2 regions of the Blastococcus sp. SYSU DS0753 genome follow, and region 2 is predicted to be linked to the other one. Evidence: predicted binding sites of a transcription regulator. Region 2 holds the regulator's gene; the other holds the start of a gene.
What was found. The regulator LexA, encoded in region 2, represses DNA repair genes until DNA is damaged. The targets are predictions, from matches to a motif close to TCGAACANNTGTTCGA.
Positions count from the first base shown of each region.

Region 1: ACI799_RS09765 (DUF6504 family protein) is a predicted target of LexA. The motif match lies at 2,447-2,462, and genes of this name have one in related genera.

Region 1 is NZ_JBJHAT010000009.1:72,124-76,328, reverse strand. It holds gene ACI799_RS09775 (DNA polymerase III subunit alpha) at 1-1,531, opposite strand, end outside; gene ACI799_RS09770 (SAV_6107 family HEPN domain-containing protein) at 1,528-2,037, opposite strand; gene ACI799_RS09765 (DUF6504 family protein) at 2,037-2,360, opposite strand; gene ACI799_RS09760 (YbaK/EbsC family protein) at 2,596-3,144, shown strand; gene ACI799_RS09755 (GNAT family N-acetyltransferase) at 3,141-3,734, shown strand; gene ACI799_RS09750 (phytoene desaturase family protein) at 3,731-4,205, shown strand, end outside.
Region 2 is NZ_JBJHAT010000002.1:260,196-264,400, reverse strand. It holds gene hflX (GTPase HflX) at 1-569, shown strand, start outside; gene ACI799_RS03215 (phosphatase PAP2 family protein) at 628-1,350, shown strand; gene ACI799_RS03210 (hypothetical protein) at 1,322-2,353, shown strand; gene lexA (transcriptional repressor LexA) at 2,357-3,124, opposite strand; gene ACI799_RS03200 (LysM peptidoglycan-binding domain-containing protein) at 3,546-3,842, shown strand; gene ACI799_RS03195 (hypothetical protein) at 3,968-4,205, shown strand, end outside.

The DNA.
Region 1 (4,205 bases), on a different contig from region 2:
CCCGGATGTGCGGGAACGCCTTGGCGACGGCGTCGACCTCCGCCTGCGGCAGGCCCAGCGCGGCCCCGACGTCGCGGATCGCGTGGCGCACCCGGTAGGTGTCCATCATCGAGATGCAGCTGACCCGGTCGGCGCCGAAGCGGTCGATCACCGCGTCGTAGACCTCCATCCGGCGCGCGGACTCCACGTCGATGTCGATGTCGGGCAACTGGTGGCGCAGCGGCGAGAGGAACCGCTCCATCAGCAGCCCGTAGCGCAGCGGGTCGACGTCGGAGATGCCCAGCAGGTAGGTGACCAGGCTGCCGGCGCCCGAGCCGCGAGCCGCCGCGCGAACCCTCAAGCTCTTGATGAGGTCGACCACGTCCGCGACGGTGAGGAAGTAGGACGGGTAGCCGAGGGAGTCGATGACCCCGAGCTCCTCCTCCAGCCGCTGCCGCACCCGGGTCGTGGGCACCACGCCCCGCCGCCCGAGCCCCGCCTCGCACCGGGCGCGCAGCACCTGCGCCGGGCCCATCCCCCGCTCCGCCGGCGTGGTGACGACGTCCAGCTCGGGGTACCGCACGCTGCCGATGCCCAGGTCGCCCGCGGGGTCCACGGCGCACTGCTCGGCCAGCCGGGCGGTGCGCTCGAGCAGCCGCAGGGCGGCGTCCCGGTCGGGGCCGGTCAGGTCCTCGGCGACCTCGGCCATCTCCTTGCCCGACTTCAGGTAGCCCTCGGCCGTGGTGCGGTCGACGTGCCGGGCGCTGAGCGGGACCAGCCGCCGGGCGGCGTCCAGCACGTCGGCGGTCGGGGCGTCGAGGGCGTCGACGTACCGGACCGCGTTGCTCAGGACCACCGGCGCCTGCTGCTCGGCGGCGAACCGGAGCAGCGCCTGGGCGCGCTGCCGGTCACCCCGGCCCCGGTGGTGCACCACCTCCAGCGCCAGCCCCGGCCCGAAGACCGCCCGCCAGGCGTCCAGCTGCTGGCCGGCCAGGTCGGCCCGACCCGCCAGCAGCGCCCGGCCCACCGGGGAGTCGGGACCGAGCAGGGGGACCAGCCCGGAGGCGTGCTCGGCGGCGATCGCCAGCGAGCTCACCGGCTCGCCGCGGGTGCCGCGCAGGTGGGTGGCGCTGGTCAGCCGGCACAGCGACCGCCAGCCGGCCCCGTTCCGCGCGAGGAAGGTGACCCGGGGCAGCCGCGGGTCGACGTTCACCCCGCCCCGGGCCGGGGTCCGGCGCGGGGGCGCCGCGGCCCGCGACCGCGGGGACCGGGCTGCGGAGGGCTCCTCCCCCAGCACGTGCGCGAGCGCCGGCGGCACGCTGGTACCCAGCGCCGGCGCCACCGCCAGGTCGACCCCGAAGATCGGCCGCACCCCGGCCGACCGGCAGGCCAGCGCGAACTTCACCGCGCCGTAGAGCCCGTCCCGGTCGGTCAGGGCCAGCGCCGGCATGCCGTGCTCGGCGGCCCGGGCCACCAGATCGGCGGGGTGGTTGGCCCCGTACCGCATGGAGTAGCCGGAGGCGACGTGCAGGTGGACGAAGGGGTCACTCACGTCCGGGACCCGGTGGACCGGGACCCCGACCGGGACGGCGCCCCGCCGACCACGTGCGGCCTCGGGTAGCGGGGCGGCTCGGGCGGTGCGTCGACCCCGAGCCCGGCCTCGACCACGGCGAGGAAGCCCCGCACGTCACGGACCAGGTCGTCGGCCTCCCGCTCGGTGACCGCCCGGGACAACCCCGCCTCCGCCGCGGCGCGTTTGGCCGCACCGGCGGCGAAGAAGGTGGCCCACTCCCCCAGTTCGGGGGCGACCTGCCCCAGCAGGACCCAGGCGCTGCGCGGCCGCCGGCGGCCGCCCTCGGGACGGGTGCGGGCGGCCAGCACCGCGGCGGCGGCCCGGAGCGCCGCCAGGTGCGCGGTGGCGTACCGCTCCCGCGGATCGGTGGCCGCGGCCGCCTCGGCCAGGCCGCGGTGCGCCTGGCGGAGCAGCCCGGCGGCCGCGGCGGGCAACGCGGGCGGCAGCGGCAGCTGGCCGGCCGGCACGGCTCGTACGGCGCCCATCAGTCGTGCACCCGGACGAGCCACCAGCGGTTGCCGGCGGCGTCCCACGTGAGATCGTAGACGCCGGCGAAGCTCATCCGGGACCGCCCGGCCCGCACCGCCTCCACCCGCCAGACCTCACGGGGCGCCACCAGGTCGTCGGACGCACCGCCCGCCTCCGCGTCCCGCAGCCACCACGGCGCGGTCTCCAGCCAGGAGTCGAGCAGCTCGCCCACGACGTACCGGGACTGCCCGCGCCAGAACTGCACCGGCCCCAGCGGGCCGCGCTCGACCTGCACCTCTTCGCCGGCCCGACCGACGACCTCACCGAGCACCCGGCTCATGACAGCCTCCCCACGCCTCACCCCGCGCGCACGCCCGCCACCCCACCGGCGGGGAAGAGAGCCGGGAAGGACGGGCCGGTCGTCGTTCGAACACGCGTTCGAACGACGACCAGTAGACCCGAGCGCCCACCCCTCGTCAAGCCGGGCCACGGCGTGTCCGTCGACCGCGCCCGCACCCCCCGCCGGACGGGACACACCGGGCGCGCCTCTTTCCGGGCGGTGGCAGGATCAGTGCATGAGCCCACCCCCGCACCCCCGGGTGGCCGCCGTCGCCCGGGCCCTCGCCGCGGCCGGCGCCGAGGGTGAGGTGAGAGTCCTCCCCGCCGAGGTCCGCACCGCGGCCGCAGCCGCCGCCGCGCTGGGCGTGCCGGTCGGTGCGATCGTCAACAGCCTGCTCTTCCTCGCCGACGGCGCGCCCCTGCTCGTCCTCACCAGCGGCGCGCACCGCGTCGACGTCGTCCAGGTCGCGGCGCTGCTCGGCGTCGGCTCCCTGGCGCCCGCCCCCGCGGACGTCGTCCGCGAGCACACCGGCCAGCCCATCGGCGGGGTGGCCCCGGTGGGGCATCCGGCCCCCCTCGGCACCCTCGTCGACGTGGAGCTCGCCCGGTACGACCGGCTGTGGGCCGCGGCGGGGCACCCGACGGCGGTCTTCCCGACCAGCTACGACGAGCTGCTCCGCATCACCGCCGGCACCGCGGCCGAGGTGGGCGGCGGTCCGCTCGACGGGACCGCCACGACGGTCGGCGGCGGCGACCTGTCGGACGCCACCGGGGTCGCGCCGTGACGGGCACCCGCCCGGCCACCCGGATCCTCGAGCTCCCCGTCCCCTGGATGCGGGAGCACATGCACGAGGTGCTGGCCATCTACGGGCTGGCCATGGGCTACGACTCCGGCATCGTCGCCGGCCGGTACGGCTACGCGATCCAGCACACCGAACGGCCCGGCTTCCGCGCCGTCGGGGCCTTCGCGCAGACCCCGGAGGGCGAGCGGCTGGTCGGCTTCGGGTACGGCTACCTCATCGCCCCCGGGCAGTGGTGGCACGACCAGGTGCGCGCGGCGCTGGACCGCCGCACGGCGAAGAAGTGGCTGCCCGGCGCCTTCGAGGTCTGCGAGCTGCACGTCCACCCCGACGCGCAGAGCCAGGGGCTGGGCCGGCGGCTGCTGCACGCGCTGGTCGAGGGCCTGCCGCACCCGGTCGCCCTGCTCTCCACACCGGACGCCGACACCAAGGCGTTCCGGCTGTACCGCGCCGACGGGTTCGTCGACCTGGCCCGCGGCTACCACTTCCCCGGCGATTCCCGCCCCTTCGCGATCCTGGGCGCACGGTTGCCGCTGCATCCGCGCGACCCCTCCGCGACGAACTCCCGGTCGTGACCGCCCCCGAACCCGCCGCACCCGTGGACGTCGCACCCGTGGACGTCGTCGTCGTCGGCTCCGGCCACAACGGCCTCGTGGCCGCCTGCTACCTCGCCCGGGAGGGCCTGTCCGTGGAGGTCGTCGAGTCCGACGACGTCCTCGGCGGGGCGGTCTCCACCGTGGAGCGCTGGCCCGGGGTCCGCGTGGACCGCGGGTCCAGCGCGCACGTCATCGTCCGGCACAGCGGCATCGTCGAGGAGCTCGACCTCGCCGCCCACGGGCTGCGCTACGTCGACTGCGACCCGTGGGGCTTCGCGCCGGCCCCCTCGCCCGGCGATCCCGGGCCGGCCGGCCGGCCGCTGGTCTTCGCCGTGGACCTCGACGCCACCTGCGCCTCGATCGCGGCCGCCTGCGGACCGGCCGACGCCGCGGCCTACCGCCGGTTCGTCGAGGTCTGGGGTCCCCGCAGCCGGGCCGTGGTCGCCTCCT
Region 2 (4,205 bases):
CCCTCGACCCGACGGTGCGCCGGGCGCAGTCGCCGGACGGCCGGGAGTACACGCTCACCGACACCGTCGGCTTCGTGCGCCACCTGCCGCACCAGCTGGTGGACGCGTTCCGCTCCACGCTGGAGGAGGTCGCCGCGGCGGACCTGCTGCTGCACGTGGTCGACGGCTCCGACCCCGATCCGCTCGGCCAGATCGACGCCGTCCACGTCGTGCTGAGCGAGATCGACGCGGCGGCCGTGCCGGAGGTCATCGTCGTCAACAAGGTCGACGCGATGAGCGAGGAGGACATCCTCACCCTCCGCCAGGCCCTGCCGGGCGCGGTCTGGGTCTCGGCCCGCACCGGCGTCGGCATCGACGCCCTCCGCAAGCTGGTGGCCGAGCGGCTGCCGCACCCCGACGTCGAGGTCGACGTGCTCGTGCCCTACGAGCGCGGTGATCTCGTGGCCCGGGTGCACCGGGACGGCGAGGTGCTCGGCGAGCGGCACGAGGACGGCGGCACACGGCTCACCGCGCGGGTGGACGGCGCCCTCGCCGCGGTGCTCGAGGAGTTCGCGGTCCCGGTGGGCTGAGCTGGGGCGGTCGATCGGCTCGGATCACGATCCGGTCACGGGCCGGTACGGTGGCGGCGTGACCAGGGGCGCGGTGCGAGTGGCCGAGTCACCGCGCGCCGCCCCCGTGGTCCCGCCCGGCCGGCCGCCGTGGTGGCTGGTCGCCGTGGCGCTGCTGGTCGGCGTCCTCATCACCGCCGACCTGCTCCGCCACGGGCCGTCGGAGCGGATGGACCTCCGGGTGTCGGAGATCGTCAGCGACTGGGGCCTGCGGGACACGCCGGGCTACCCGGCGGTGTGGGTGGTCACGCAGCTCGGCGGGCGCGTGACCATCCTCGTCGTCCTCGCCGGCCTGGTCGGCTACCTGCTGTGGCGGCGCGGCACCTGGATGCCGGCCCTCCGCGTGCTGCTGGCGCTCGGGGTGCTGACCGCCGGGGTGTACGCGATCAAGCACGGGATCGGGCGGACGGCGCCGGCGTTCCCGGGCTCCTACTTCTTCCACGCCGACGGCGCCTCGTTCCCCTCCGGTCACGTCGCCAACGCAGTGCTCATGTGGGGGGTGGCCCGCTGGCAGGCGGTCGAGTACGGGCTCCCGCCGGCGGTACAGCGGACCTTCTGGTGGCTGAGCGTCGTCGGGCCGGTCGCCACTGGCGCGGCGATGGTGTCGCTGGACTTCCACTGGGTCACCGACGCGGTCGTGGGCGCCGCTGTCGGGATCGTCCTCCTGGGCGTGGTTCATGCACTGGACGCGATGGTTCTGTCACGCTTGGTACGTGCCCGAGCAGGCCAAGCGAGTTCCTAGCCGCGCCCGGCGGCGTCGGCTCGTCGTCGCGAGCGCCCTGACCGGCGCCCTGGCCGTGCTCGTCCCCGCGTCCGCGTCGGCGGAGGAGCCGGCGCCGGAGGTCCGGTGCGCCATCACGGACCCCCGACTCGCCGAGCTGTCCGGCCTGGTGGTGGTAGGAGAGCAGATGCTCGCCCTCAACGACGGCGGTGACCGGGTCGAAGTCCTCGGGCTCGATGCCGCCTGTGCGGTGGTCGACGTGCAGGCCGGGGCCGCGGACCCCTTCGACCCCGAAGACCTCGGCGTCGGCTCGGACGGGAGCGTCTGGATCGCCGACACCGGTGACAACGGCACGAGCCGTGCCACCGTCGCGCTGCATGTCCTCCGGCCCGACGGCGCGGCAGCGCTGCATCGGCTGACCTACCCCGACGGCGCGCACGACGCCGAGGCGCTGCTCCTGGCCCCGGACGGAACGCCGTACCTCGTGACCAAGGAAGTGCTCGGCTCCAGCGGGGTCTACCGGCCCGCCGCCGCGCTCGTCGACGGCGGCACTGTGCCAATGGAGCGGGTGGGCACGGTCAACGTCACCCTCACCGGAACCCCGGGTGGCCCCGTGGGTCGTGCGGGGCAGTTGCTGATCACCGGAGGTGCCGTTGCCGGCGACGGGAGCGCACTGGCGCTGCGCACCTACACGGACGCCTACGTGTGGCCGCTGTCCGGTTCGGACGTGCCCGGTGCGCTGGCCGGCGAACCGGTGCGGGTGGCGCTCCCCGAGTCGCCGCAGGGCGAGGCCGTCAGCTTCTCCGCCGACAACCGGGCGCTCGTGGTCGCGAGCGAGGGCCTGCCCAGCGCCGTCACCGTGGTTCCCCTGCCCGCCGCGAGCCCGACTCCCGCGGAGGACCCGCTGCCGTCCTTCGCGGAACTCACCCGCTCGGACCGCTCGCCGATCGCCTCGGCGCTGATCGCCGCCGTCGTCGCCACTCTCGTGATCTGGGTGGGCGGGAAACTGCGCCGCCGGACCTGACCCTCAGACCCGGCGCAGGACCGACACCACCCGCCCGAGGATCGTCGCCTCGTCTCCGGGAATCGGTTCGTAGGCCGGGTTGTGCGGCAGTAGCCACACGTGACCGTCCCGGCGCTTGTAGGTCTTCACCGTCGCCTCGCCGTCGATCATCGCCGCCACGATCTCCCCGTTCTCGGCGGTCGGCTGCTGGCGGACGACGACCCAGTCGCCGTCGCAGATGGCGGCCTCGACCATCGAGTCGCCGGCCACCTTGAGCATGAAGACGGTTCCCTCGCCGACCAGCTCGCGCGGCAGCGGGAAGACGTCCTCCACCGCCTGCTCGGCGAGCACCGGGCCACCGGCGGCGATCCGGCCCACGAGCGGGACATAGGCGGGCGCGGCGGCCTGCGCGCCGTCGCCGACCACGGGGGGTTCGACCGGTGCGGCGGTGGCCCGGCCGGCATCCCCGGGCAGTCGCACGTCCAGGGCGCGCGGCCGGTTGGGGTCGCGCCGCAGCCAGCCCTTCTTCTGCAGCACCGAGAGCTGGTGCGCGACCGAGGACGCCGAGGACAGCCCGACGGCCTCGCCGATCTCACGCACCGACGGGGGGTAGCCGCGCCGGTCGATGGAGTCGCGGATCACCTCGAGCACCCGCCGCTGCCGCTGGGTGAGCCCGTCCCCATCGGCCGCGCGGTCGGGAAAGGCCCGTACCGACGCCGAACCGTCCGCCGTCCCCGGGGCCACGCCCGCGGTGCCGCCCCGGTTGCCGGACGTCCTGCTCGAGTCCGCCACGTCTCCTCCTCGCCGGCTGCCCGCGCAGCTCTCGACCCTCGTCGTCGGAGGAACGGTAGCGCCGATCGGCGGCCACTTCAAACAGGTGTTCGAAACTTTCCCGTGTCGCTCCCCAAGTGTCGGTCCCATCCGGTAGACATCGGACAGGCGTTCGAATCGAACACACGTTCGGGTCCGGCGGGTGCCGGCCAGGAGGGCTGAACACATGACGAGCAGCACGGCACTGCGGGTCCGCGGCCAGGTGCCGGTCGACCCGGGGGAGCGGCGCGCCGGTCCGCCACCCGCCCGGCATCTCCGGGTGCTCCCGCCACCTCGCTCCTACGCGGAGATGTCCGAACTCCAGCCCGCGCCGGCTCGCGGCAGGACGAGCGGCCCGCGGGCGACGGTGGGGCGGTCGCCCGGCCGGGGGTGTCGGGGGCGGGTGGAGCAGCCGCCGCTCCGGTTGACGTCGCGCGGCCGTCGCGTGCTCGTGGTCCTCACCCTCCTCCTCGCCGCGGGCGTGATCGTCCTCGGCAGCGCCGTCCTCGGGGATGCGGGTGGCGGATTGGAGCTCATGGGGACGACCAATGTGATCGTCGAGCCGGGTGACACGCTCTGGTCCATCGCCGGCACGGTCGCCGACGGGCGCGATGTCCGCGACGTCGTCGTCGACATCCAGCGGCTGAACGGGCTCGGCTCCGCGGCCATCTCGCCTGGTCAGGTCCTCGTCCTGCCCTGACGGCCCCGCAGGGCTCGGTGCCTGCGCGCCAGGGCAAGGTGTTCACAACGCGGCTCGGCGACTTCGTCAACCCTCAGTACAGGCATGTTCACCGTGCGTGCTGGTCGGCCACCTACGGTACGTCCGTGTCCAGCGTCATGGAGAACCGCGCCGCCGTGTTCACCACTCGTCCCCAGGCCGTCGAGGTCCACCAGGCGGGTGCCTGGTGTGCGGGGGAGCTGTTGGGGTGGCGACACGACGACTCCGGCGCGTGCCAGATGTGGGTGCGGGTCGTCACCGGAGGCGAAGAGCAGGCGCTCTGGATCGACCTGGGGGATGTGCGGCTCCCGGAGTCGCCGGTCGTCGAGGTGTCCCCGGTGACGC